3 regions of the Paraburkholderia sp. GAS334 genome follow, and region 3 is predicted to be linked to each of the others. Evidence: riboswitches for the same ligand, from Rfam matches in the RefSeq annotation. Region 3 holds a riboswitch; each other region holds the start of a gene.

Region 1 (9,687 bases), on a different contig from region 3:
GAACACGATCTTCACGATCGTCATCGCCGGAAAAATCATCGCGTAACCGATGTCAGGCTTGTCGCTAAAACGGCGGCTTACGGACAACTTGCGGCCCGGCCCCGCAGCCGTTAAGATGCGAACAATTCTTATTTACAAAGAGCCGATTTCCCGTGTTTTTCGTTGCGCAATCTATTGCGGCCGGGCCCGCGCGCGCGGGCGCCCGCGCGACATGAGGCCGCTGCTCGTTCGCCTGCATCGCTGGATGGGCGTCGCGACGGCGCTGTTCCTGTTCGTCGCCGGACTGACCGGCGCGGTGATCGCATGGGATCACGAACTCGACGCGGCGCTGAATCCATCGTTCTTCCACGCGCGCACGAATGGGCCGGCGCTGCCTTCGCTGGAACTGGCAAAGCGCATCGAGGCCGCCGATCCGCGCTTCGACGTGACGTATCTGCCGCTCGGCGTCGAGCGAGGCCAGACGTTGCAGATGATGGTGCTGCCGCGCACCGATCCGAAGACCGGCCAGCCTTACGCGCTCGGCTTCAACCAGCTTGCTGTCAACCCCGCCACCGGCGAGATTCAGGGCCGCCGCGAATGGGGCGCCGTTTCGGTCGCGCGACTCAACCTGATTCCGTTCATCTACAAGCTGCACTACACGCTGCATCTGCCGTTCATGGGCAGCTTCGACACGGGCACGTGGCTGATGGGCATCGTCGGCATTGTGTGGCTGTTCGATAGCGTGATTGCGCTCGTGTTGTCGTTCCCGAGCGTGAAGGCGTGGCGCAAGTCGTTTGCGTTTCGCGTGCGGCGGGGCGGCTACGCATTGACGTTCGACCTGCACCGCTCCGGCGGCGTCTGGATCTGGGGCGTGCTCGCGATTGTCGCGCTGACTTCGGTCTCGATGAATCTCTCCGATCCGGTGGTGCGCCCGATCCTTTCGACGGTGTCGACGCTCACGCCGACGCCTTTCAACAATCCCGAACTGAAACGTCGCGGCGAGCCCGGCAACGTATCGCTCACGGCTGAGCGCATCGTGCAGATGGCAGCGCAGGCGGGCCGCGAACGCGGGCTCAAGTCGCCGCCGGGCGCGCTGTATTACGTGCCGTCGTTCAATGCATACGGTGTGGGATTCTTCGCGCCGGGCCACGATCACGGCGACGCCGGTCTCGGCAACGCGTGGCTGTACTACAACGCGAATACCGGCAAGCTGGCAGGCGGATCGATACCCGGCAAAGGCTCGGCCGGCGACATCTTCATGCAGGCGCAATACCCGCTGCATTCCGGCCGGATCATCGGGATCGGTGGACGAATTCTGATGAGCTTCACCGGCATCGCGGTGGCGATATTGAGCGCAACCGGGCTGATGATCTGGCTGAAGAAGCTCGGTGCGCGCCGCCGTTCTGCGGCGGCTGCAGCTGCGGCGTCCCGCTCGGGCGTCACGCGGGAGTCTGCTGCGCAGTCCTGACCACGCAGCACGACACACGCTGTCGCGCGGACGGCTGCGAAGCTCTGTGGCTTGATACGCGGGCACGCCGTGCCGCCCTTCCACATGACGTAGCTATCGTCGACATCCAGGTCATCTCGTGTCTTCTGTTGCAGCATTCAAACTGGTATTGCTCTCGCTCGTCGCGATCATCGGACTCGAGCTCCTTGCGGAACGTCTGCGTCTGCCGCCAGCCGCCGCGTTATTGGAAGTGTCGGCGCGGCTTGCGCGCGGTTGAGCGGCGAGCGGCGGGATACGCCAGAAGAAGACGGGGGAGAAACGCAGACAGTTGCAGGCTCAGGCGTTGCCTTCCGGCTGAACCGCCTGGGCCCGTATCAAACGACATCAAAGCGACATCAAAGCGACATCAAGGCAACGCGGATGTCCTGGCTTCGCCCGCGCGAAGTTGCGCGCGTTCGCTGCGTTCGACGAGCCAGCCGAACAGCAGCCCGATCGTCGTCCAGATGATCAGCTGCATGCCGATCGCCGCAATGCGGAAATGCCACAGCAGCGTGGCCGGGAAGGTCTGCGGCACCTCGTTGATCACCGGCATCGCGATCTGCACGGCCGCGATGATCGCGACGTACACCCCACCGCCGATGATCGCCGCGTTCCACTGACCGAAGCGCGCAACCGCGCGTCGCCGCACCTTCAGCGAAAACACCAGCGCAACCAGCGATATCGCGATCATCAGGAAGAAGAGCCCGGTGCGCGAGCCGATCGTTTCGGGGTCGCCGATGGAAGGCGGATTAGCCGGATACTTGAGATTCGGCACGATTACGAGCGCGATAAACGCCGCCGCTGCGAGCATCGCGGACAGCGCCCGCGCGCCCAGCTTGCCGACGCGGCCATACGCATACGCGAAGGTCAACGCGAAGAGTCCGCCGAATGCCGCGCCGTACACGACCACGCCAGTCAACAGGCCGAGACCCGCCTGCGTTTCGCGACTGACAAGTTCAGGCTCCGGCGCTTCGCCACGCGCCGCTGCGGCTTTCTCTTCGAATGTAATTGCCTGCTCGACCGCGGGTTCGCCGGCGAAGCGGGCGAATGCGAACGTGAGGAGTCCCGCGGCGATGCCTGCAAGCATGCCGCGTACCAACAGTTTGCCTACCATGTGTGCCCCCGTTAGTGGCAGGGGAAGCCGAGCAGATGGCGGCCGTCGTGGACGAATTCGTGAACCATCATGCCAGGGACGAGCGACGTCGCCCCTTGTTCAGCGCCGACAAAATACAGCGCAAGCAAAAGCAGCAGGCCACCGAAGATGACCCACGGCAGCAGTTCGCGCAGGGGGATCAGTGCAGGTTGAGCGGCCGGCGTGAAAACGGTGTCAGTCATGATGAATCTCTCCAGGGGTTACGCGCCCCGACAGTCGACTAGAAAAGGGATGACTCGAAGCTCAGGTCTGGCTTTCGGCTCTATGCTGAGCCGATTACAGTGGCGCGACCGCGCCGGGCTTACACCGGCTTCCGCGCTTCGGTGACGCTATTCTACGCGCTAAACTTCGCCGCGCCAGCGTGATGAACGCTACGCCTCCGACAAAGGGACACGAGATGCAGACACGGTTGCTGCTGGTCAGCCACGCGGCGACGCGGGCGATGCGCGTGGGCGCTTTCCCGGCCGACGATCCGCTCGATGCGCGCGGCCTGGCCGAGATCGAGGCGTGGCGCGAGCGGGCGCAGATCGTCGCTCAAGCCGCGCGCGTCTTTCGCAGCGACGCGACCTGCGTCCGCGAAATGGCTGAAGCGCTTGGGTTGAAGACGGAAGCCGCGCCCGCGCTGGCCGATGTCGATTGTGGCGAGTGGCGCGGCCGAAGGCTCAGCGATCTCGCCGCCGAAGAACCGGATGCGCTCGCCGCATGGACGCGTTCGCCCGACGCCGCGCCGCCTGGCGGCGAGTCCTTCGGCATGGTCCTCGCCCGCGTCGGCGCGTGGCTCGACGCGCTTCAGCCTGCACACGACGGCGACGCTTTAGTCGCGATCACGCATGCGGTGGTGATCCGCGCGGCGATCATTTACGCGCTGGGCGCACCGGCCTCAGCGTTCAGGCGGATCGAGATTGCCCCGCTGTCGATTGTCGAATTGCGGCGTTCGCGGGACAGAAGCTGGGTCTGGTGGCCGGGCCACGCCTGAAATCTGAGGGGAGGGAGTGGGAAGCGGAACTGCAGAAGAGAGAACATGCCTTCGTACCCGCTGGGCGCTACGTCCGACGCGAGAAGCTGTACCGGATTGCCGGGACCCGCCACAGCCGCTCGATGTTCGCGGTGCGCTGCATGAAGAGCGTGCCTTCGGTGCAGATTGGGTAAGGTGGCGATAGCTTGACCTTCGCACCGCCCTGGCGCGCGTTGCCGCAACGTGGTGCACCGCCCGTCAAGGCAACGGCCAGCAATTGTCACCGGCACCCCCACAGGCAAGCCCCGACGCTCATCGGCATGGAGCTTGCATAGCCGCTCGCATCGCGTCCCTCACGGACGCCCGACGAGCGGATCTCTCCCATGCTGCGCGACGAAGCGCCCTATAAGGCAATCCTCGATCACATTCGCTGGACCCCTGCGCCCGTACTGTACGCGCAGCGACATGGGCTGCTGGAACAGGACGCCGCCGTGTTCCCGACCTCCGCCGACAGCGTCGAAAGCGCCGCTGCCGCGGCGTTTCCTTGAGCCGCCTGATGCATCACCGAGGTTGTCGCGACCTGAGGAATTCCTCAGGCGCATTTGAGGCGCGCCCGATTTCTGGCGCAGAGGCCGGCCTTTAGGCTCGCATGATGCACAACCCGAACGAAACGCCCGCGCGTACGACGCGCCCCGTCAGCCGCGCCGAACGCGGCATGGTCGCCACCGCGCATCCGCTTGCGACGCAGGAAGCGCTCGCCGTGCTGCGCGCAGGCGGCAGCGCAGTCGACGCCGCACTCACTGCCGCCGCGATGCTCAGCGTCGTGCAGCCGCATATGACGGGCATCGGCGGCGACGCGTTCTGGATGATCGCGCCTGCCGGTGAGGCGCCGATCGGCATCGACGGTAGCGGGCAGAGCGCGCGACGCGCGACGCTTGAGCGCTTTTCAGGTCACACAGCGCTACCGACACGTGGCGCGCTGGCTGCGTTGACGGTTCCTGGCGCGGTCGGAAGCTGGATGCTGGCGCGTGAGCGCTTCGGCAAATTGCCGCTTGAGCGCGTGCTCGCTCCCGCGATTGACTACGCGCGCGAGGGCGTCGCGGTCGGACGCGATCTTGCGCGCTGGTTTGCGGACGACGCCGAAGTACTGCGCGCCGATGCGGGCTGCCGTGCGACGTATTTCGATGAGCACGGTCACGTGCTGAAGGAAGGCGCGCGTCTCAGGCAACCCGCGCTCGCCGGAACGTTCGGACACCTCGTGCGTCATGGCCTGTCGGCGTTCTATCGCGACATCGGCGATTCAGCCGCTGCATATGTGGATGCGCAAGGCGGTCTGCTCGATGCCATGGATTTCGCCTCAAATCGCGCGCAATGGGTGAAGCCGCTGCGCACGCAATATCGCGGCTATGAGGTGTGTCAGATGCCCCCGCCGTCGCAAGGCGTGGCAGGCGCGATGATCCTCAACTTTCTGGATGGCGTGCAGATCGATCCGCGGGCGCCTCTTGGCGCCGATTATTTTCACGCGAAGATTCAGGCGATCAAATGGGCATTTGGTTATCGCGACCGGCATCTGACCGATCCCTTGATTGTGAAGGTGCCCATTGATGAACTGCTTGCTGCGTCACTCGCTGCACGCGAACGCGATGCGTGGCTAGCCGACGCGACGCGCCAGCACGCCGCCGTCGCGCAAGGCAGCGATACGACGTTCATCTGCGTAGCCGACAGCGAAGGCAATGCTGTTGGCCTTGTGCAAAGCCTGTACTTCGATTTTGGTGCGGCGCTGCTCGATCCGGCGACCGGCGTGCTGTTGCAAAACCGTGGGTCGTTCTTCTCGCTCGATCCGCGGCATCCGAATGCGCTCGCGCCTGGCAAACGCACCGCATCGACATTGATGTCCGCGATGCTGCTTAAGGACGGCCTGCCGTATCTCGTCTACGGCACGCAGGGTGGCGAAGGACAGCCGCAAACGCAGACGTCGATCGCTACGCGCGTCGCCGATTTCGGCTGGGACGTGCAGCGCGCAATTGAAGCGCCGCGCGTGCTGTGCGGCCGTGCGTGGGGCGACGCATCGAACCGTCTGCTGCTCGAAGACAGCGCGCCCGCCGCGACCTTCGATGCGCTGCGGGCGCTCGGTCATCCGGTCGAAGCGGCTGCCGCGCTGCATCCGCTATTTGGCACGGCGCAGGCGATCCGTCTGCGCGGCCCGTGGTCGCCGTTCTTCGAGGGCGGTGCCGATCCGCGCGGCGAAGGCGTCGCGCTCGGCTACTGAATACGTCGACGCCATGACCCCGTCAACCCGCCACGTCGATCTGCTGATCCGCCACGCGCGCGTCGACGACGACGCGCCGCTCACTGACATCATGATCAACGCTGGCCGCATCGTTGCACTTGCAACCGGTTGGGACGGCACGGCTCGTGAAGAAATCGACGCCGCCGGCCGCGCGGTCGTGCCGGGCTTTATCGAGCCGCATATCCATCTCGACAAGGCGATGTGGCATCGCGCGCGACCTTCGGTTGCCGGCACACTGGAAGAAGCGATCCGCACCACGGGCGAACTGAAATCGCGTTGCGACCGTGAAGACATGCTGACGCGCGCGCGACGTGTTCTCGACATGGCCGTGCGCAATGGCACGATCGCAATGCGCACGCATCCGGACGTCGATCCGATCCAGCAGCTGCTCGGCGTCGAAACGATGCTCGAACTGCGCGACGAATATCGCGATCTGATCGACCTGCAGATCGTCGCGTTTCCGCAGGAAGGCCTGATCAAGGCACCCGGCACGCTGCAATTGCTGGAAGAAGCGTTGAATCTCGGCGCCGACGTCGCCGGTGGCTGCCCCTACAACGAAGCGAGTCGCGAAGACACCGAAGCCCATATCGATGCGGTATTCGCGCTTGCGCAGCGCTTTAGCGTCGACATCGACCTGCACGCCGATTTCGCCGATGACACCGCCGACGCCCGCTTCTTCGCCACTGAATACATCGCGCGCAAGACAATCGAGACTGGCTATCAGGGCCGTGTGTCGCTTGGACACGTCACGAGTCTCGGCTCGCTGCCGCCCGCGCAACTCGCACCGCTGGTCGAACTGCTCGCCGATGCGCACATTCATATCGTCACGCTGCCCGCGACCGATCTTTACCTCGGCGCCCGCCGCGACACAGAAAACCCGCGCCGCGCGCTCACGCCATTGCGCGCGCTCGTCGACGGAGGCGTGAACGTCGCGTATTCGTCGAACAACGTGCGCAACGCATTCACACCGTTCGGCAACGCGGACGTGCTGACCATCGGCAACCTGCTCGCGCACGCTGCGCAATTCGGCACGCCATCGCAGCAGGCGCAGATTCTCGCGATGGGCACCGTCAATGCAGCCCGCGCAATCGGCATCGAAGGCAACTACGGCATCGCGCCTGGACGGCTCGCCGATCTCGTCGTGCTCGATACGCCATGGATCGCCGACGCCCTGCTCGACATGCCGCCGCGCACCTGGGTCATCAAGCGCGGCCGTATCACCGTGACCACGCATCACTGCTGCGAGATTCATCGCGCTCATTCCACAGAAGAGGTGTAACGTGCCCGCCCCGCTCTCATCGTCCGCTTCATCGTCTTCCTCGAATCCGCACGCGCAGTCGCAGATCGAACTCGTTCACGTGACGAAACGCTATGGCGACAGCGTGGCCGTCGACAAGCTCGATCTCTTTATCGAAGGTGGCAGTTATTGCTGTCTGCTTGGGCCATCCGGTTGCGGCAAGACCACGACGTTGCGCATGATCGCCGGCCACGAAACCGTCAACGACGGCGACGTGCTGATCGGCGATCGCAACGTCACGCTGCTCGAACCGAGCGACCGCGGCACCGCGATGGTGTTTCAGCACTACGCGCTGTTCCCGCATCTGTCCGCACTCGACAACGTTGCGTTCAGCCTGCGCATGCGCGGCGTCGGACGCGAAGAGCGCGAACAGCGCGCGAAAGCGTTGCTCGAACTCGTTTCAATGGGCCAGTACGCGCATCGCAAGCCAGCGCAGCTTTCCGGCGGCCAGCAGCAGCGCGTCGCACTCGCGCGTGCGTTGCTGAACCAGCCGCGCTGCCTGCTGCTCGACGAGCCGCTATCCGCACTCGATCCATTCCTGCGCGTGCAGATGCGTGCCGAACTGAAACGCTGGCAGAAAGATCTCGGCATCACATTCGTTCACGTCACGCACTCGCAGGAGGAAGCGCTCGCGCTGGCCGATCTCGTCGTCGTGATGAACGGCGGCAAGATCGAGCAGGCGGGCACGCCGCATGAAGTGTTCAACCATCCGCGCACGGAATTCGTCGCGCGTTTTCTGGGCGCGCACAACGTGATTCCGGCGGGTCAGCAGATGATCACCGTGCGCGCCGACCAGTTGCGCGTCGCACCGCACGGCACCGTACCCGTGCAGGACGGCCGCGAAGGCTTGAGCCGCATTGGCGGTGTGCCTTGCCGCGTGACGGCAACCGAGTATCACGGCACGCACGTCCGCATGAGTCTTGTCACCGCCGATACCGATCGCGAGCTGATCGCGCTCGTCGGCGATGCTGAATACGACCCCGCCCAGATGAAGGTAGGAGCGCGCGTCATCGTCTGGTGGAGTGAGGCACATGCGCATGCGCTTGCTGCCTGAAGCGCATTGAAACACGCTTTGAACGATCCGATTTTCTCTGAAAGCATCACAAACGCAACGAGGAGCCTTTGCCATGAGCGACAAGAAAACAACGGACGCCCAGGTGGACACCGCCGCCACAGCCGTCCCTGAGACAGCAACGCATGCACCCGAAGCCGCCGCGCCTGGCGGTCTTTCGCGCCGCACCTTCCTGAAGGGTGCGGTTGCGGCCGCCGGCATCACCGGCTTCCCGTACGTCCACGCGCAGGAAAAGATCACGCTGCGCTATCTCGGCACGGCCGTGAACCAGAGCGCCGACATCGCGAAGAAGTTCAAGGAAGACACGGGCATCGAGCTTCAATACATTCCGCTCACGACCGACGACGTCACGAAGCGCATCATCACGCAGCCGAATTCGTTCGATATTGCCGACACGGAATACTTCTCGCTGAAGAAGCTGATTCCGTCGGGCACGCTCGTCGGTCTCGACGCGAAGAAGATCAAGTATGCGGACAAGATCACACCTGTGCTCACGCGCGGCGAAATCGCCGGCAAGAAGATTGGCGACCAGGGCACTGCGCCGAAGAAAGTCATGTTCCTGACGGGCGAGCATTCGACGCAGTTTTCCACCACGCCCACCGAATGGATGACACTGATCCCGACGACGTACAACGCCGACACGCTCGGCATTCGTCCGGACCTGATCAAGCGCCCGGTGAGCACGTGGGCCGATCTGCTGAATCCTGAGTTCAAGGGCAAGGCGGCGCTGCTCAACATCCCGTCGATCGGCATCATGGACGCCGCCATGGCACTCGAAGCCAGCGGCAAGATGAAGTACGGCGACAAGGGCAACATGACAAAGAAGGAGATCGACGGCACCATCGCCGCGCTGATCGAAGCTAAGCGTGCAGGCCAGTTCCGCGCATTCTGGCGTGACTTCAACGAAAGCGTGAACCTGATGGCGTCGGGCGAAGTGGTGATCCAGTCGATGTGGTCGCCGGCCGTGACGAAGGTGCGCACGATGGGCGTGCCCTGCACGTTCCAGCCGCTGAAAGAAGGCTATCGCGCGTGGGCGTCGGGCTTTGGCTTGCCGCGTACGTTGCAGGGCCGCAAGCGCGATGGCGCGTATGAGTTCATCAACTGGTTCCTCGATGGCTGGGCAGGCGCGTATCTGATGCGTCAGGGCTACTACTCTGCCGTACTTGAAACAGCACGGCCGAAAATGCAGGCGTACGAGTGGGACTACTGGATCGAAGGCAAGCCCGCTACGCAGGAAATCAAGGCGCCAGACGGGCAGGCGCTTGAGAAGGCAGGTGCCACGCGTGATGGCGGTTCCTATCAGGCGCGGATGGGCGCAATCGCCTGCTGGAACGCTGTGATGGACGAGAACATCTACATGGTCCAGAAGTGGAACGAGTTCATCGCAGCCTGATCGTCTGTACATGAAGCAGGGCGCGCCCTGCTTCGCTTCTCAAGTCATTCAAGGACAACGCG
Region 2 (9,687 bases), on a different contig from region 3:
GCGCCGGTGCGCGCTGTCACGCCCGCGACACCTTTGGCCTTTTGCAGCGCCGAGTCGGCGCGCTGGTTCAGCGTGCCCGTGAGCGAGCCGGGGTCGCTCGCTTCCTGTTCATAGAAGAGCGTGATGTTGACGACGTCCTGCGCCACATCGGCGCTGGCCTGCGCGGACAGCGACAGCACGCCCGACGGCGGATTCTGCACGAGCGTCTGCGCGAACGCTGCAGTGGGTGCGAGCGAGAGGGCGAGCGGCGTCACGGACGCAAGAGCGAAGGCGAAAGCGAGTGCGGTTTTTCTGATCATTTGAATGAGTTCCTTCTTCAACCGGTTGTGCACGACGGTCCCGGCAATAGCACGCCATTACGAACCGTCACGGCACGCGTCGTGCATCGAACTGGCACGGCGCTTGCGGAACTGTTAGGCGTCTGTCAGGCCGCCGGGTTCCCGCAAGCAATATTCGATTACACAAATCGCGTCCGCCGGCTCACACGAGGTGCTTCGTGATGAATCGCCATTCGGCTTCGGTCACAGGCGTGATCGACAGCCGGTTGCCTCTTGCGAGCACACGCATGTCCGCGAGTTCGGGATGCTCACGCAGCGTCGCCAGCGGGATCAGCGGAATCTTCTTCTTGAAGACGACATCGACGAGCGTCCAGCGCGGCGTCTCACGATCCGATTTCGGATCGTAGTACGGGCTCTTCGCGTCGAACTGGGTCGGATCGGGATAGGGTGTCGACGATACTTCCGCGATGCCAGCAATACCCGGCTCAGGGCAACTCGAGTGATAGAACAGCACACCGTCGCCGACCTGCATCATGTCGCGCATGAAGTTGCGTGCCTGATAGTTGCGCACGCCCGTCCAGGGCAGTGTGCGATGCGGGGCGTTGGCGAGATGATCGATGCTTGCTTCGTCCGGTTCGGACTTCATTAGCCAGTAGCGCATGAGTCGATATGAACGTCGAGAAGAAAGGGAGAGAGAGCGAAAGAAAGCGGAACTACAAACGGAAACGGCACCGGACGAGTGTCCGATGCCGTTGGATAGGTCCCCGCCATAGCCGCTAGGCCGGCATCCTGAACCGGGAGTTCAGAATTGGTCGCAGTTAGCCGCACTTCGGGTACATCAGACAGAGTGACGCGCACACCCGTGCTGCAAATTTCCGCAACCGTGCACATGGCATTGGTTCAAGGAATATATGACCTTGGCGAACCAGGCAGGGAAGCTGACTAAACTTTTTGAATCCAGACGCTCGCTGCATTCACAGCGACCTCACGAAGTACGCTGCGCTGAACTCGAAGACCGGCCACATAACCGGCCTTTAAAACAATCGCCCTTTAAAACAACCGGCCTTTAAAACTTTTACTGCACACCGTACTGCTGGATGACTGCGCCCAGCTGTTCGTTCATGGAGTGCATTGTACGCCGGATTTCTTCAGCGGGAAAAGATTCTCCGTGTCGCACACTGGCTTGCAGCTTAAGCAGTTCCGATGCCAGCGACAGCGCCGCCATCACGGCAATACGATCCTGCCCACGCACGTTGCTGCCCGAGCGGATCTTCGACATTTCCGCATCGACACGTGCCACTGCTTCAAGCAGCGCGCCTTCGGTTTCCGGCGAACAGGCGAGACGATACGGCTGGCCGAGAATCGAGACTTCGATCTGCTTCGTGGTCATGCATTTTCTCCGTGGCGGGTGACTTCGCGGCCGGCTTCCTGGTCGTGCTCTTCATGCGCCTCGTGCTGCGAGGTCGCAAGCAGGTCGAGCTGGTTGTCCGGCTCGGCGTGCGATCGCGCGCGCGGGAGTTTTTCGAGGATGGCGTTCAGGCGAACCTGCGCGTCGTCGATCTTCGACGAGAGCGTGTCGCGCTCCGCTTGCAGCGCGTTGCGCTCTTCGCGTGTCTGCTCGAGTTCAACGCGTATGGCTGCGCATTCTGCGCGCGCCTGGGCGAGTTGATCTTCGAGTGCGCGGCGCGCCTCGTGATGACGCTGGCTGATTTCGATCAGCCGGCCAATGTTTTGTGAGAGTGTTTCGAGTTCGTTGAGCATGTGCTGCGTCCTCTAAAGACACGGCATTCTAGCGCGGAATGTCGCAGGTTCCGACAATTGTCTCGTTTCGAGACGTAACAACACGGCTTTTTGCGAGTTTTATGCCTGCAAAACGCTGAAATCGTGCAAATGGCGCGCACGCGAATTGCAGTGAGCCGGGCTTTCTTGACGCTACAGCAGGTCGCTCCTACACTTGCGGCACTTTGGTGCCCGCGCGCGTTTTCATGTCGCGCAGTTAAACGGGAAACAGGGCGCGCGGCGATACGGCCGCGCTAACCTGTGCTGCCCCCGCAACGGTAAGCGACCGCGTTATTTCACGCAAGTCGATCCAGTACACGCCCTTAAAAAAGGCGTGCAATGCCACTGCGCATTCATGCGTGGGAAGGCGGATCGATGCGTCGCCAGCCCGGATACCGGCCAGAGGGAAGGACGTCGTTCGCACGCGTCAGGCTGCCTGCGCGTCGATGAACGGCCGTCCTGCTACGCAACGGCCTGCGGGGAAGCGGGCCGTGCACGCCAGCCACAGGAATTCATCCGATGTACACGCCCATCGCCCGCGCGGCGCTGCTCGCCTTGACCGGCCTGCCGCTTGCCGCACAGGCCCAGTCCGCGAAGACGGACGACGCACCGGCGTCCACGCAGAACGCGACGCCGTCCGCGGCGCCAGTGGTCACGCTGGCGCCAGTCGTGGTCACCGCGGCGCGCGGACCGCAGTCGCTCGCCGATGCCATTCCAGAGACCACGCGCTTCGACCCGCAGGACATCGCCGACAGCACCGCGCGCGATCTGCCCGGCCTGCTGCAACTCGCGCCCGGCGCACAGATTGTGCGCAATGGCGGCCCGGGTTCGTCGGCGAGTCTTTTTCTGCGAGGCGCTTCGGCGCAGCAGTCGCTCATTTTGATCGATGGCGTGCGCGTCGATTCGGTGAGCCTTGGCAACGCGCAGATCGAACAGCTTCCACTCGACCAGATCGATCACGTCGAGGTGGTGAACGGTAACGTGTCGGCGTTGTACGGATCGGGTGCGGTTGGCGGCGTCGTGCAGGTGTTCACGAAAGATGGCGGCAATCATCCGCCGCGCTTCAATTTCTCCGTCGAATACGGCAGCTATCACACGCAGCGCCAGCAGGCCGGCGTGGATGGCGCGCTCGACAAGGACGGCAAGACGACCTTCAGCCTTTCAATCGCGCGCGCGAAGGACGACGGCTTCTCGTCGATCAATCCCGCGCTCGCGCCGGTCAACCCGAACGCGAACGGCTATCTGAACGAAAGCATCGCGGCATCCGTGCGGCACCGCTTCAACGAAAGCTGGGACGTGGGCGTGCGCTACTTCCAGTCGAACGGCAACGACAGCTTCGACAATCCGTTCAGCGCGCCCACCGATCTCAACAATCTATACAGCAAGGTACAGCAGGCGTCAGTGTTCGCGAACGGTCGCGTGACCGACGGGTGGACGACGCACTTCATCGTCGCTGCGGGTAACGATCGCAGCACGACGGCCTTGAACGGCACTTACACCGACCACTTCAACACGGATAACCGTCAATACACGTGGCAGAACGATTTCACGTTCGCGCCGCAGCAGAAGTTTCAGCTCGGCTACGAGCATCTCGACCAGAGCCTTGATTCGAACGCCTACGCTGCGCCCGACCGTCACGTGAACTCGGGCTTCGCCGGTTATACGGGACGCTTTGGCGCCAGCCAGTTCCAGGCGAACGTGCGACGCGACCAGTACTCCGATTTCGGTGGCGCGAACAGTTACTATCTCGGCTACGGATACGATTTCACCGATCACTGGAAGGTGACTGCAAGCTGGTCCGATGCTTTTCGCGCGCCGACCTTCAACGATCTGTACTTCCCGTTCAGCGGCAATCCGTCGATCCAGCCGGAACGCAGTCATTCGGTCGAAGCGGCGTTGCAGTACGCGTCGAACGCGCTCGGCGTGATGAAGCTCACCGCATTCCAGACGCGCTATACGAATCTGATCGAGTATCAGCAGGTGAGTCCAGGTGAATTCGTTGCGCAGAACGTCGGGCAAGCGAAGGTGCAGGGCGTCGAGGGATCGTGGAGCGGGCATGTCGGCAAGACCGATGTGCGCGCAACCTTTACGGTCCAGAATCCCGTCGACGAAGACACGGACACCGATCTGAACCGGCGCGCGCGTCGCTTCGCCTCGTTCGCGGCGAATCGCGATATCGGCGGCTGGCGTGTGGGCGGCGAGTGGCTCGTGAGCGGCAAGCGAAACGATAGCGGCAATACACTTGCAGGCTACGGCGTCGTGAATCTGTCGGCGCGCTACACCATCACGAAGGCGTGGTACGTGGCCGCGCAGATCCAGAATCTTTTCGACAGGGACTATGAACTGGCTTACACATACAACACCCCGCGACGCGGCGCGTATCTCACGCTCGGCTGGCAGCAGCAGTGACGCGCCTTGCGTTGCTGCCTCACAGGCTGAGTCGATATGTCGTCTGATTTCACCGCGATGAATCGCGCTGCGATGCGTTCCGTCACGGGTATGACCGCGAAGCGCGCCGTCTTGATCTGGTGCGGTCTCGGCATGCTGGCGCTTGTTGTGTTCATTGCGTCGCTCGCGCTTGGCAGTGTCGCAGTGGGGCCGCTGCGTGTGCTTGCTGCGTTGATGCCGTGGCATGTGAGTGAATTTTCGTCGTCGCTAACGTCATCGTCTTCGTCGTCGTCACCGGATCTCGCGATCGAGATCGTTCGCACACTGCGCCTGCCGCGTGCGCTGGCTGGCTTTGCGTGCGGCGCGTTGCTCGCGATTGCCGGCGCGCTGCTGCAGGTGTTGCTGCGCAATCCGCTGGCAGAGCCGTATGTGCTTGGCGTATCGGGCGGTGCGGCGAGCTTTGCGCTCGTCGCGATGATTGCCGGATGCGCATGGTGGATCGTCGATGCCAGCGCGTTCACGGGTGCGTTCGTGTCGATCCTGCTGGTGCTCGGCCTCGCGCGTCGTGAATTGTGGCGCGGTGAGCCGCAGGATGCGTCGCCGCGTCTGTTGCTGACCGGCGCGGTGATCGCGGCGGGTTGGGGCGCTGTCATCACATTGCTGCTGAGCGTTGCGCCCGAAAGCCGTCTGCGCGGCATGTTGTTCTGGCTGACCGGCGATCTCAACGGCGGCGGCATGCCGTGGGTTGCGCTTGTTGCACTGCTCGTCGCGCTTGTGTCGATCGTGCCCGCCGCGCCGCAACTGAACGTGCTCCTGCGCGGCGATGCGGCGGCGCAGGCGCTTGGCGTGCCCGTCATACGCGTGCGGCTTCGTGTGTATCTCGTGGCGTCGCTCGCGGCTGCGGCTGCGGTAACGACGGGCGGCACGATTGGCTTCGTCGGACTCGTGGTACCGCACATGCTGCGACTGTGCTTCGGCAACGACCAGCGCATGTTGCTGCCCGCTGCCGCGCTCGCGGGTGGCTTTGCCGTCATGGGAGCCGACCTCGTCGCGCGAACGGTCATCGCACCCGCGCAGTTGCCGGTTGGCGTGATCACGGCGCTGGCGGGCGTGCCTGTGTTCCTCTGGATGCTATTGCGCAGGCGATGATGATGAACGCACGCGTTCCCGCTACTCCGGCACTTTCCGCGCAACGCGTCACACTGCGCGCCGGCACTCGCACGCTGCTCGACGATTTCACGCACACGTTCTATCCCGGCGAAGTGTGGTGCATCGCGGGTCCGAACGGCGCGGGAAAAACCACGCTGATTTCTGCGCTGGCGGGTCTGCTCGAACCGTCGAGCGGTCACGTCGAAGTCGACGGCATGCGCATCGACGCGTGGTCGCCGGTCGAGCTTGCGCAGCGTCGCGCGCTGATGCCTCAAGGCGAGCGTGATGCGTTCAGCGCGAGCGTCCTCGACATCGTGATGCTCAACCGTTTTCCGCATCTCGCAGGCTGGGGCTGGGAACGTGCGGAAGATCGAGCGGCTGCACACGCCGCGCTCGATACGCTCGGTCTCACCGCGCTGCAAACGCGCGACGTGCTGTCGCTCTCCGGTGGCGAACGGCAACGTGTGGCGCTTGCTGCGGTGCTGTGCCAGGACGCGCCGCTGCTGCTTCTCGATGAACCGCTGTCGCATCTCGACCTGCATCATCAGATCGACTGTCTCGAAGCGCTGATGCGTTGGGCGCAGCAGTCGCAGCGTAGCGTGATCTTTTCGTGCCACGACCTCAATCTTGCGCGCCGCTTCGCGACACACGCGCTGTTACTCGATGGAAACGGCGCTGCGCACGCGGGCGCCGTGCGCGACGTGCTCACGCCGGCGCTCGCGAGCCGCGCCTTCGGCTATCCGCTCATCCTGATCCGCGACGGCGAGCATGAAGCGCTGATCCCCGCGACCCAACGCAACAACTCTTATTCTTCAAGCAGACAACCATGACTTCATTCACGCCCGCGCTACCCGTTGTCGAACCTCTCGATCGGACGTTGCGCGCCGACCTGCAGCACATCATCAATACGAAAACGAAGCCGCCCGGCAGTCTTGGCCGGCTCGAAGACCTCGCGCTTCAGATGGGCATGATCCAGCGCACGACGCATCCGGTGATCGCGCGCCCGGCGATGATTGTTTTCGCCGCCGATCACGGCATCGCGCACGAAGGCGTGAGCCCGTATCCGCAGGCGGTCACCGCGCAGATGGTTGCGAACTTTCTGGCGGGCGGCGCGGCGATCAATGCGCTGAGCGGCGTCGCCGGGTTGACGCTCGAAATCGTGAATGCGGGTGTGGCGACACCGTTGCCGCCGTCCGAAGCACTCATCGACATTCCCGTGGCAAACGGTACACGCAACTTCGCGCACGAACCCGCGATGACGCATGATGAAGCGCTCGCCGCATTACAGGCCGGCGCGGCGCGCGTGCGACATCATGCAGCGCTCGGCACCAACGTGATCGGGTTCGGTGAGATGGGAATTGCGAATACGTCGGCGGCGGCGTGCATCATGAGCCGGTTGTGCGGCGTGCCGATCGGCGAATGCGTCGGGCGTGGCACGGGGTTGGATGACGCGGGTCTCGCGAAAAAGCGCGACATCCTGGCCGCGGCGCTGGCCGCGCATCCGCAGGCCCGCACGGCGATCGATGTGCTTGCAACCTTCGGCGGTTTCGAAATCGCGATGATGACCGGCGCGTTTATGGCCGCAGCAGAAGTGCGCATGACGATTCTGGTCGATGGTTTCATCGCGACATCGGCTTTGCTGGTTGCGCAGGGGCTGGCACCCGATGTCGTCGACTATTGCGTGTTCGCGCATGCATCGAACGAAGCCGGGCATCGACGCATGCTCGAACATTTCGGCGCGCAGCCGCTCCTCGCGCTCGACCTGCGGCTCGGTGAAGGCACGGGCGCCGCGCTCGCGCTGCCATTGTTGCGGGCAGCGGTCGCGTTCGTCAACGAGATGGCGAGCTTCGAGTCCGCGGGTGTCGCGAACCGCGACGCCTGATGCTCCAGCCGGGCCCGCGCCATCATGAATCCGCTTGCTGAACTGCGTTACTTCTTCACCGCGCTCGGCTATTTCACGCGCGTGCCGGTGCCGCGCTGGGTCGGCTATGAGCCGCACTATCTGAACGCGGCGGCGCGATATTTTCCACTGGTGGGCACGCTTGTCGGCGGTCTGGGGGCGGTGGTCTATCTTGCGGCGCTGCGTGTGTTTCCACCGGGCGTAGCCGTGCTGCTTTCGATGGCCGCGACGCTGCTTGTCACCGGCGCACTCCATGAAGACGGTCTCGCCGACTGCCTCGATGCGTTCGGCGGCGGACACACGCGTGAGGACGTGCTGCGCATCATGCACGACTCGCGCATCGGCGCGTTCGGTGCAATCGCGCTGATCGTTGCGCTCGCACTCAAATGGCAGACGCTGGCCGCGTTGCCGCCATTGCGTGCCGCGTGGCTGATGATCGCGGCGCATGCGGCAAGCCGTGCGTGTGCGATCAGCTATCTTGCGACGCTCGACTACGTGCGCGCCGAAGGCAAGGCGAAGCCGGTCGCGCAGCGCATGAGCGTGTTTGCGTTGATGCTGGCCGGCGTGTTTGGTCTGGCGTGGCTCTTCTGGCCGGACTGGCACGCGGGTTGTGCGACGCTTGCTGTATTGCTCGTACTGCGGTTCGCGCTCGGGCGTTACTTCGTGCGACGCATCGGCGGTTATACGGGGGATTGTCTCGGCTTCGCGCAGCAGGTCTTCGAAATCGCGATCTATCTGACGGGGCTGGCATGGATCTCGTACTGATCCGCCATCCGACGGTCGCGATCGATGCAGGCGTCTGTTACGGGCGCAGCGACGTGGCGCTTGTCGATGAGCCGCTCGTTAGCGTGGCGGCGCTTCAGCGGCGGGTTGTTCTTCCCACACCGGACGTTGTGTGGTCGAGTCCGCTCACGCGATGCGCTTCGATTGCAGAACCATGGGCCGCGCGTTCACGGTGCGAGCTTCATATCGATACGCGCTTGCAGGAGATGGACTTCGGCACGTGGGAACAGCAGCGGTGGGACGCCATCGATCGCACATTGCTCGACGACTGGGCGGCCGATTTGCATCATGCACGTGCGCATGGCGGCGAAAGTGTCGCGCAGTTCAGCGCGCGGGTGCAGGGGTGGTTCGATCAATGGCAAGCCGGAGCCAGTCACACGTGCGCGCATGTCGTCACGCATGCCGGTGTGATTCGCGTGCTGGCGTCGCTTTCGCTTGGCGTATCGCTTGAGCAGGCGCTCTCGTGGTCGATCGATTTTGCAGGTGTGGTGTGGCTAAGGCGTCGCGATGCGACCCAGCCGTGGACGCTCGTGCGCTGGAACGCGTGAGCGACTCGCACCCAGGCCACGCGCAAGCGGCGCGAGCGCAACGCATAAGCCGCACGTGAGCCGCACATAAGCCGCGCGTGGGCAACTCAAATGCACGAGCCACCGTTAGCGCGCAGCGCCCGTTCTTCGCAAGCGGGCCATCTCCAGATCCTGACAGAGCAGCGTAGCGCCTTGCGCGATGCGAGGTGCGGGACGGTTGATCAGATCGCCATCGATGGTGAACAGGTTGTCGTGCGCGACTGCATCGAGCGCCGGCCACGCGCGCCATTTATCGATCTGCGGCAAGGTCCGGTCGGGCGTCGTCGCGCCGGGCGATGCGGTTACGATCGCTTCCGGATTCGCGGCCAGCACCGCTTCGGTGGAGACCGTCGGCACGAGCGGTTCGAGCTTCGCAAACACATTGCGTCCGCCGCAGAGCGCGATCACTTCGCTGATCAGGTGTGTGCCGTTGAGCGTCATCAACGGCTCATCCCAGACCTGATAAAACACGCTGACGGGCGGCTTTGCCGCATAGCGCGCCCGTAGTTGCGCGATGTTGTTGCGATACGCGTTCGCGGCAGCGTCAGCGGTCGACGATGTGCCGAGCAGCGTGCCGAACTTCGTCAGCGAGACGGCGATGTCGTCGAGATGATGCGGTTCGCTGAAGAACAGTGGAATGTGCAGGTCACGCAGACGATCGAGTTGCCGCTGTGCATTGCCATGACGCCACACGACGATCAGATCCGGTTTCAGTGCGACGATGCGTTCGAGATCGAGCGCCTTGTTGTCGCCGACGCGCGGGATCTGTTTCGCCTCGGGCGGATAGTCGCTATACGTCACGGCACCGACCAGTTTCGAGCCGCCGCCGGCTGCATAAAGCAGT
Region 3 (9,687 bases):
GAGCGGCGTGCCTCCTCCACCACCGACCGGTTGCAGCCAGCGCTCATTCCACCAGCGTGGTACCGCAGGTCCGAATCGCACATCGGCGCGCATACCGCCAAAACACACCAGTGCCGCTTCGGCGCGCGCCGTGCAAGCCTGATCGAGCATCGCGACAAGCAGGCCCTTGGCTAACGCGAGTTGCTGACCTGACAGCATCGAGCCGGAACAGTCGAGGACGAAACAGTGCAGCACGCCACCCTTCGATGCTTCGCGTACGAAGCGCAAATGCGCTGGCGTCAGATGTTCGCGTCGTTTCGCTGTGAGCGTCGACGGCCAGTCGATACGTCTGCCAGGTTTTGAGCCATGTGTGGCGGCGCCTGTTGTGTGTGGCCATCGAACACCGCTGATCGATCCAACGGCGGCGCCTGATCGATGGCTCAGCGTTTTTTTACGGGTAGCGGAATGACGCCCTTGACGGCCGTGGTGCCCACCGTCTCTGGCGGCAGATGACCCCAGTCGCCTTCGCTGCTTTCGTTGTCTTCCGACCGCGGCTGCTGCGGTGATTCGTGCGTGGTCTGCGGAGGCTTCGACGGCGGCGGCATCGCGTGCGGGCCGCGCTGAAGTCGACGATGCCTCAACACCGCTTCCGCGACGCGATCGACGTGTTCAACGGTAATCGTCGCGGCCAGCTCCAGCGCTGCCAATGCGCGCGCCGCGCGCAACATGACGAGATCGGCCCTCAGCCCATCCACTGCAGCATCGATGCAGATACGGCTGACGTGATCGTGAAGCGCATCGCCGAACCCGAGTTGCGGCACGCGTTCACGCGCGGCGTGAATACGCTGCACGTAAGCCGTCTGCTGCGCGGCATATTTCGCACGAAACGCGGACGGATCGGCTTCAAACGCAAGGCGCGCCTTGACGATCTGCTGACGCACCTGCGGATCGAAGCAGTTCTCCAGTTCCACCATCAAACCGAAACGATCGATAAGTTGCGGACGCAACTCACCCTCCTGCGGATTCATCGTGCCGATGAGCACAAAGCTCGCCGCGTGACTGTGCGAAATGCCATCGCGCTCGACCGTATTCACGCCGCTCGCCGCCGCATCGAGCAGTGCATCGACCAGCGTATCGGGCAACAGATTGACCTCGTCGACATACAGCACGCCACGGTGCGCTTTCGCGAGCAGACCAGGCGAGAACTTCACCGAACCGTCGCGCAGGACTGTTTCGATATCCAGCGTGCCGATCAGCCGCTCTTCACTCGCGCCAAGCGGAAGTGTGACAAGTTGCCCTTCGGGCAGCAATTCGGCGAGCGCACGCGCCGCTGTCGATTTCGCGGTGCCGCGCGGGCCGCTGATCAGCACGCCACCCAGCCCTGGATCGATTGCCGCGAGTAATAACGCCTGCTGCAATGGTGCCTGGCCGATCAACCCCGCAAACGGAAAGGTGGCCCGACCCGGCACGGAGGTTGCAACATCGCGCGAATCCGTCGATGCGTTCATGTTCGTGTTCCTTCGAGTTGCTGTTCGCTTGCCAGCAGATGCTGCTCAACCTGCGCGCGATAGTCGCCGGGGTTCTGCCACAGGCCGCGCTGCATCGCTTCGAGCAGACGCTCGCAGATGCCATGCAACGCATGCGGATTGTGCGCCGCCAGAAAATCGCGCGTACCGCTGTCGTTCAGATACGCGTCCGTCACCAGCGCGTACTGATGATCCGATATCACGCGCGCTGTCGCGTCGTAGCCATAGAGATAGTCGACAGTGGCCGCGATTTCCGCGGCGCCCTTGTAGCCGTGCCGCTTCACGCCATCGAGCCATTTCGGGTTCACCACGCGCGAGCGGACCACGCGCGCGATCTCTTCGTGCAGCGTGCGAATGCGCGGTGCAGCCGGGTTGCTGTGGTCCGCATGATAGATATGCGGCTGGTTGCCCGCGAGATGTCGGACCGCTGCCACCATGCCACCCTGAAACTGGTAGTAGTCGTTCGAATCGAGCACGTCGTGTTCGCGGTTGTCCTGATTCTGGAGCACGACGTCCAGCGCGGCGAGGCGCTTGCCGAACGCTTCGCGTGCCTCTTCGCCCGCGCTCTTTTGCGCGTACGCGTAGCCGCCCCACGCCTGATACGCAGCAGACAGATCCTGATCGGTCTGCCATTGCCGCGTGTCGATCATCTCCTGCAAACCCGCGCCGTATGAACCGGGCTTCGCGCTGAATACACGCCAGCCGGCACGACGGCGCGCTTCGATTGCTTCCACGCCGCTCGCAATCAACGCATCCCTTTCGCGCAGCACGCGGGCGCGGATCGGATTCAAGTCCTCTGGCTCGTCGAGTTCCGCCACAGCCTGCACCGCTGCATCGAACAGATGCATGACGTTCGCGAACGCATCGCGAAAGAACCCGGAGACACGCAAGGTGACGTCGATGCGAGGCCTGTCGAACACCTCGATCGGCATGATCTCGAAGTCGGTCACGCGATGGCTGCCCGGCGCCCATCTGGGTCGCACGCCGAGCAACGCAAGCGCCTGCGCGATATCGTCGCCACCGGTGCGCATTGTCGCGGTGCCCCACACAGAAAGCCCGATCGCGCGCGGATAGTCGCCGTGTTCCTGCACATGCCGCTCGATCAACTGCTGCGCCGACTTGAGACCCAGCGACCACGCCGATTGCGTCGGCACAGCACGGGTGTCGACAGAATAGAAATTGCGCCCGGTCGGCAGCACGTCGGGGCGGCCACGTGAAGGCGAACCGCTTGGACCCGGCGGCACGAAACGCCCTTCGAGTCCGCGCTTCAGGTGCAGCATTTCCTGCGGTCCACATGCATCGAGGCGCGGCAGAATATCGTTCCGCAAGCGTTCGAGAACGCGTTCCGCTTGCGGCAATGCGCCGGGTTCAAACGACGTTGCGGTAGCCGATCCCGTATCGTCGCCCACATCATTCAGTAGCGCTGCCGCGAGACATTCGAGCCGTTCGCGCGTATCGCCGTTATGCCGCCACGGCGCGTCGCTCACCTGCTGCAGAATCCCGGGGCGCGGACCTTCCCACGCTGCAGACCAGTCCGCTACCAGCGGATCGAACAGGTGATCCATCTGAAGGTCCCGTGCAAGCGCATCAATCAGCCCCGCCTTCGCGCCCTGCCCGTCACCGACAGGAAAACGCCCGATTGCCAGCAGCGTATCGCGTCGCTGCGCCCCTCGCGGCGACTGCCCGAACGTATGCAGGCCGTCGCGAATCTGCGCCTCCTTCAACTCGCACAGATACGCATCGGCACGTGTGAGCAACGCGTCTTCCGCGTCCTGGCCATCGGGCAAACCGAGGCTCAGTTCCTCGTGCAGACGATGCGTGATGATCGTTTCGAGAATCGTCCTTCGCAGCAGTTTCGAGCGACGCGGATCGACCATCAGCGCTTCATAGTATTCGTCGACCTGACGTTCGAGGTCCTGCAACGGACCATAGTTTTCCGCGCGCGTCAGCGGCGGCATCAGGTGATCGATGATGACGGCCTGCGTGCGCCGCTTCGCCTGGCTGCCTTCGCCCGGATCATTGACGATAAACGGATACAGATGCGGCATCGGCCCAAGAATGAGATCCGGCCAGCAGGTTTCGCTGAGCGCGACGCTCTTGCCCGGCAGCCATTCCAGATTGCCATGCTTGCCGACATGAACGACCGCGTCGATACCGAACCGGTGACGCAACCAGAAATAGAACGCAAGATACGCGTGCGGCGGCACCAGATCGGCGTCGTGATAGCTTGCGTAATCGCCACCTTCGCGCGAACGCGCTGGCTGAATGCCGACGAACACATGGCCGCAACGCCAGCCCGCAATCATGAAGCGGCTACGACGGAGCGTCGGATCCTGTTCGGGCGTGCCCCAGCGCGCATTCAATGCATTGCGTACTTCAGCCGGCAACTGCTGGAACTGCACCAGATAATCGTCTAGCGCAAGGCTTTGCAGCGCCGGGCGCAGATCACGCACGACGGGGTCGTTCGTCACCCCTTCCGTCAGCGTGTGCATCAGCGCATCGCCATCGGCAGGTACAGTATCGACGCGATAGCCCTGCTCGCGCAGCATCGAAAGAATGCCTACGACAGATGCGGGCGTATCAAGACCCACGCCGTTGCCAATGCGGCCTTCGCTAACGGGATAATTCGCGAGAATCAGCGCGAGTTTCTTGTCGGCGTTTTCGATGCCGCGCAGGCGACACCAGCGCTGGCTTAGCCCGGCGACAAACCTGACGCGCTCAACGTCAGGCTGATAACGCACGACATCGACTTCGGTGTGCGGACAACGATACGCGAGCCCCTTGAAGCTGATCGCCCGCGTAATGATGCGGCCATCCACTTCGGGCAGCGCGATATGCATGGCGATATCGCGTGAATTGAGACCCTGGTTGTCCTTGAGCCAGTCGTCGCGATTGCCGCCGCTCAGGATCACCTGCATCACCGGCGCGTCGCCGGCAAGCGCGAGTGGTTCAGGATCGTCGATGGCTGACGCGGCGAATGCCGTCGTATTGAGCACCAGCGCCACGTTATGTTGCGCGCACAACCGCTGCACCACGTCACGACTCACGTCGTCTTTCAGCGACGTGATCGCGACCGGCAACGGATTAAGGCCCTGCGCATCGAGCGCGTCGATCAATGCATCGAACACGGCTGTATTCGCCGCCTGCAAATGCGCGCGATAAAACAGGATCGCGACCACCGGCGCATCGGCACGCCAGCGTGCCTGCCAGTCTTCGACCGTGGGAACGTCGCGCTCCGGATGGTAAAGCGCTGCGGCTGGCAACGGTTGCGGCAGCGGCGGCTCGTCGCCCCAGCCCAACGCGCGATGCGCGATGCAGCGCAGAAACCGCTCCGCATTCTGCGGGCCGCCTTCGCGGAGATAACGCCATAGCTGATGACACAGCGCAGCGTCGGCGGTGCTGCGTGCGAGCAGATTCGGGTCTTCCTGAAGATCGCCCGAGAACATCGCGAGCACCTGCTGTTTGCGCTCCGCCAGTGCAACGACCTGCTCGATGCCGTATGGCCAGTAAGCCTCGCCGCCGAGGTGATCGACGACGACGACTTTCGCATGCTGCAACACGTCCTCGACGTAGAAATCGACCGACGCAGGTTGCCGGAGGAATGTGACATTCGCGAGCCTCAGGCTTGGGAAATCAGCGCCCAGACGCGGGAAAACGCTCGCGAGCAGCGACAGCGTCGTATCAGCGGAACTGAGCACGACGATATCCGCCGGTCGCTGATCGATCCGCATGACGCCGGCCGTATCGTCGACAAAGCCACCCGGCGTGGTGCGCAGCAGATGCATGTCGATTTACGCCTGTTGCACGACGTTGCGGCTGTCGCTCAAAGCGACATCGAGCGCCTGCTGCAATGCGGCCTGATCGAGGTCTTCGCCGATCAGTACAAAGCGGCTCGCGCGCGTTTCATCGGCCTGCCAGCGACGGTCGAAATAGCTGTCGAAGCGTCGTCCGACGCCTTGAATCACAAGACGCATTGCTGCGCCCGGCAATGCCGCGAAGCCTTTGACCCGGTAAATCGTGTGGCTTTCGACGAGGCTCTGCAGTGCCGCGATCGCCGCCTCACGCGACGAAACGTTCGCCTCGACCACTACCGAATCGAACTCGTCGTGATGATGATCGGCGTCGTCGGCGGAACCGTGATGGTCGTGGCGCAGATGAATGGTGTCTTCGGAAGCTGCCTCAAGACCGAGCAGTGCGTGCAGATCGAGCTGTCCCATGTGTGCACGCACAACCTTCACCTGCGGCGGGATTTCTTCACGGATCAGTGATTCCACTTCCCTTTGCCCTGCCTCGTCGAGCAGATCCGTTTTGTTCAGAATCACCAGATCGGCTGCGGACAACTGGTCTTCGAACAGTTCGTGCAACGGCGACTCGTGATCGAGATTCGGATCGGCTTTGCGCTGTGCGTCGACCGCTAGCGGATTCTCCGCGAACTGACCACTTGCCGCGGCTGGACCGTCGACTACGGTCACAACCGCATCGACCGTGAAGCTGTTTTTGATCTGCGGCCAGTTGAATGCCTGCACGAGCGGCTTCGGCAACGCAAGACCGGACGTTTCGATCAGCACGTGGTCGATCTGGTCGCGGCGTTCGACGAGTTTTTCCATCACTGGAAAAAACTCTTCCTGGACAGTGCAGCAAAGACAGCCGTTGGCGAGCTCATACAACTGGCCTTCGGCTTCACTGCCGTCTTCGTTACACCCGATGCCGCAGCCTTTGAGGATTTCGCCATCGATGCCGAGTTCGCCGAATTCGTTGACGATCACCGCGACGCGAAGGCCGCCCGCATGTTGAAGAATGTGCCGCAGCAAGGTGGTTTTGCCGCTGCCGAGGAAGCCCGTGACAATCGTGACGGGAATCTTGCGCGTCTGCATCCTGACTCCAGGGTGGTGGACTGTTGAGTAGATGGGGACGAAAAACGGCTTGCCCGGAGCAACCGGACATTCGATGAAATCGTGGACGATACGCCGCATCCCCGCGGCGTTTGCCTGTTTTTCTCGGGCCGGTATCCGGGCTGACGAAATCGCCGCTTCACCTTCCCGCGCATTTGACACGTTGCGCAGTGGACAGATACAGGCACGCTGTAATGTGCAAGTATTGAAGCCGGCTTTGCATCGCTTTTAAGCGATGCCTTCGCTTACCGTTGCGGGGGCAGCACAGGTTGGCCCGATCCGTGCAGGAAGGGCTCCCTGTTTCCCGTTTAACTGCGCGCACGGAGCGTGCGCGCGAGCACCAGAGTGCGTGCGAGTGTAGGCTTCGGCAGTGGCAACGTCAAGAAAGGGCCCGCGGCAAGGGCACTCCGGCGGGCTTTCAGGGAGTGCCTGTGATATCGTATGCGCGCGTTTGGTGCCCGCACACGCGTTCGCGTGTGCAGTTAAACGGGAAACAGGAAGCGAAGCGATTTGCTGAGCCTGTGCTGTCCCCGCAACGGTAAGCGGCCAGCGGATCATGCATCCGCACATGTCATTCAACGCCACTGCCTGCGCTGCGCAGGTGGGAAGGCGAACGGCATGCGGTCGTCAGCCCGGATACCGGCCAGACGCAAGGGGCGACCGTTGCGATCGCCGAACGCCCGATCCGCGGGGGACGGAATGAGGCGCCTGACGTGTGGCAACGCATGATTCATCTATTCGTCAAGCCGTCGATATGACGACTTCCAGGCTTTCCCTTCCCGACTGCACGCCGCGGCCTGCGCCGTGTTGCGCGCCGTGCCGTTCACTATGAGCCGCGCCTGGCTGATCGGCGCCGGTCCAGGCGACGTCGAGCTGATGACGCTCAAGGCGACGCGCGCGCTAGGCGAAGCCGACGTCGTCCTTGTCGACGATCTCGTGAATCCCGATGTGCTGCAATTCGCGCGTAAGGATGCGGAAATCGTGTACGTCGGCAAGCGCGGCGGGCAGCCGTCTACGTCGCAGTCTGGCATCGTCGAGGCCATGCTCGCGCATCTGCGCGCGGGGCGCAGCGTCGCCCGGCTGAAAGGCGGCGATCCGTTCGTGTTCGGGCGCGGCGGTGAAGAACAGCAGGCGCTGGCAGCCGTCGGCATTCACGTCGAAATCATCAACGGTATTACAGCGGGTATCGCCGCGCCCGCTGCGATCGGCATTCCTGTTACCCATCGCGATCATGCACAAGGCGTCGTTTTCGTCACCGGACACGGCGCGGGCAGCGGCGAGCCGGACTGGCGCGCGCTCGTCGCGACGCAGATGACACTGGTTGTCTATATGGGCATGCGTCGACTCAACGACATCGTCGCCGCGTTGCTGCAAGCCGGCATGCCAGCGGAAACGCCGTGCGCCGCCATCGAATCCGCCACGCGCCCCGAGCAGCGGCACGTGCGCGCGACGCTCGATACACTCGCCGCGAAAGTCGCAGAAGCCGGACTCGGCTCGCCAGCAATCGTCGTGATTGGCAGCGTGGCTGCGCTCGGCTTGCCGTATCTTCCAACTGGCGACAGCACATGAAAACGCTGACCGTCGGCATCGGAAGCAAACGCAACGCATCTGCGCAGCAGATCGAATCCGCCGTGCGCGCGGCGCTCGCGCTGGCCGGCCGTTCGCTCGACGAAGTGCTTGCGGCCGCAACGATTGATTCAAAAGCACGCGAACCCGGACTCGTCGAATTCTGCACGCGCCATGGGCTGCTGTTGCACACCTTTGCGCCCGAGCAGATCGACGCGCTAGGAGAACTGCCCACGCCTTCCGATACGGTCCGTGCGCATCTCGGCGTCGACGGCGTATGCGAACCGTGCGCACTTCTTGCATCGCCCGGCGCGAAGCTGATCGTCTCCAAAACCACGCTCGATGGCGTCACCGTCGCCATCGCATCCGCACACTGATTTCCGCGCAACACGAACGCCTCCCGGCACCAGGACACGCCATGAAGACAGATCCCGAATCGCATCAACGCATGACGCAACGCCGTCGCGAGGGTCACGAGAAAAAGCAGGCTTCGGCTACGGTCGAAAAAGGCCTGCTGATCGTCAACACGGGCACCGGCAAGGGAAAAACCACTGCGGCTTTCGGCATGGCCGTGCGCGTGCTCGGGCACGGCATGAAGCTCGGCGTCGTGCAGTTCATCAAGGGCGCGCTGCACACGTCCGAGCGCGATTTTCTGGGCGCGCAGGCGCACTGCGAGTTCATCACGATGGGCGACGGCTACACGTGGAATACGCAGGACCGCGACAAGGACATCGCGACCGCGCGCAAGGGCTGGGACGAAGCGCGCCGGATGATCGAAAGTGGCCACTATCAGATGGTGATTCTCGACGAGCTGAATACGGTGCTGAAGTACGAATACCTTCCGCTCGACGAAGTGCTTGGCGTGTTGAACGCGCGTCCGGACATGGTGCACGTGGTCGTCACGGGACGTCATGCGCCCGACGCATTGATCGAAGCCGCCGACCTCGTCACCGAAATGCGGATCATCAAGCATCCGTATCGCGAGCAGGGTGTGAAGGCTCAACGCGGCGTGGAATTCTGAGCGATGTCCACGTGCCCCGCCCTGTTTATCAGTGCGCCGGCGTCGGGTCAGGGCAAGACCACGATTACGGCCGGCCTCGCACGCTATCACGCGCGGTTGGGGCGGCGTGTACGCGTCTTCAAGACCGGTCCGGATTTTCTTGACCCGATGATTCTTGCGCGCGCCAGCGGCGCGCCGGTGCAATCGCTCGACCTGTGGATGGTCGGCGAAGGCGCGTGCCGCGCACTGCTGGCCGAAGCGGCTGGAAACGCCGATGTGATCCTGATCGAAGGCGTCATGGGTCTTTACGACGGCACGCCTTCCAGCGCCGATCTGGCGACCACATTCAACGTGCCTGTCGTCGGCGTGATTTCGGCGAAGGCGATGGCGCAGACTTTTGGCGCAATCTCGTTCGGGCTCGCGAACTATCGGCCAGGCGTGCCGTTTCATGGCGTGTTCGCCAATCGCGTCGGTTCACCGCGGCATGCGCAGATGCTCGAAGAGGCATTGCCCTCCGGTCTGCGCTGGATGGGACACATCGCGAGCACGAGCGACATCGAATTGCCGGACCGGCATCTCGGTCTGCATCAGGCAGACGAAATCGCCGACCTCGACGCCCGCATCGATCGCGCGGCCGATGCGCTCTCGACGACGACGCTCGCCGAACTGCCGCCGCCGGTCGATTTTGGCGCGCCGGCACGCGAGGTGTTGCCGCGTTTGCTCG

What was found. Region 3 has a riboswitch for cobalamin ahead of cobA (uroporphyrinogen-III C-methyltransferase). Riboswitches for the same ligand answer to the same signal wherever they lie in the genome.
Region 1: another riboswitch for cobalamin. It lies ahead of P3T21_RS12235 (CbtB domain-containing protein); the one in region 3 lies ahead of cobA (uroporphyrinogen-III C-methyltransferase).
Region 2: another riboswitch for cobalamin. It lies ahead of P3T21_RS20690 (TonB-dependent receptor plug domain-containing protein); the one in region 3 lies ahead of cobA (uroporphyrinogen-III C-methyltransferase).

The regions. Positions count from the first base shown of each region.
Region 1 covers NZ_JBNDMO010000005.1:294,459-304,145, forward strand. Annotated here, with positions in the region: gene P3T21_RS12220 (PepSY-associated TM helix domain-containing protein) at 212-1,447, shown strand; gene P3T21_RS12225 (hypothetical protein) at 1,566-1,703, shown strand; gene P3T21_RS12230 (CbtA family protein) at 1,833-2,579, opposite strand; gene P3T21_RS12235 (CbtB domain-containing protein) at 2,591-2,800, opposite strand; cobalamin riboswitch at 2,842-2,984, opposite strand; gene P3T21_RS12240 (histidine phosphatase family protein) at 3,016-3,594, shown strand; partial or broken gene P3T21_RS12245 (AsnC family transcriptional regulator) at 3,672-3,767, shown strand; gene P3T21_RS12250 (hypothetical protein) at 3,957-4,121, shown strand; gene ggt (gamma-glutamyltransferase) at 4,226-5,842, shown strand; gene P3T21_RS12260 (amidohydrolase family protein) at 5,856-7,142, shown strand; gene P3T21_RS12265 (ABC transporter ATP-binding protein) at 7,144-8,214, shown strand; gene P3T21_RS12270 (ABC transporter substrate-binding protein) at 8,288-9,625, shown strand.
Region 2 covers NZ_JBNDMO010000011.1:11,031-20,717, forward strand. Annotated here, with positions in the region: gene P3T21_RS20665 (SIMPL domain-containing protein) at 1-299, opposite strand, end outside; gene P3T21_RS20670 (EVE domain-containing protein) at 481-939, opposite strand; RNA gene ssrS (6S RNA) at 1,036-1,217, opposite strand; gene P3T21_RS20680 (cell division protein ZapA) at 1,354-1,668, opposite strand; gene P3T21_RS20685 (ATPase) at 1,665-2,039, opposite strand; cobalamin riboswitch at 2,227-2,475, shown strand; gene P3T21_RS20690 (TonB-dependent receptor plug domain-containing protein) at 2,577-4,466, shown strand; gene P3T21_RS20695 (FecCD family ABC transporter permease) at 4,503-5,594, shown strand; gene P3T21_RS20700 (ABC transporter ATP-binding protein) at 5,594-6,424, shown strand; gene cobT (nicotinate-nucleotide--dimethylbenzimidazole phosphoribosyltransferase) at 6,421-7,476, shown strand; gene P3T21_RS20710 (adenosylcobinamide-GDP ribazoletransferase) at 7,501-8,259, shown strand; gene cobC (alpha-ribazole phosphatase) at 8,244-8,825, shown strand; gene P3T21_RS20720 (cobalamin-binding protein) at 8,931-9,687, opposite strand, start outside.
Region 3 covers NZ_JBNDMO010000009.1:203,672-213,358, reverse strand. Annotated here, with positions in the region: gene P3T21_RS18665 (vWA domain-containing protein) at 1-390, opposite strand, end outside; gene P3T21_RS18660 (ATP-binding protein) at 420-1,487, opposite strand; gene cobN (cobaltochelatase subunit CobN) at 1,484-5,290, opposite strand; gene cobW (cobalamin biosynthesis protein CobW) at 5,297-6,379, opposite strand; cobalamin riboswitch at 6,489-6,757, opposite strand; cobalamin riboswitch at 6,833-7,059, shown strand; gene cobA (uroporphyrinogen-III C-methyltransferase) at 7,226-7,966, shown strand; gene P3T21_RS18640 (cobalamin biosynthesis protein) at 7,963-8,340, shown strand; gene cobO (cob(I)yrinic acid a,c-diamide adenosyltransferase) at 8,382-8,984, shown strand; gene P3T21_RS18630 (cobyrinate a,c-diamide synthase) at 8,988-9,687, shown strand, end outside.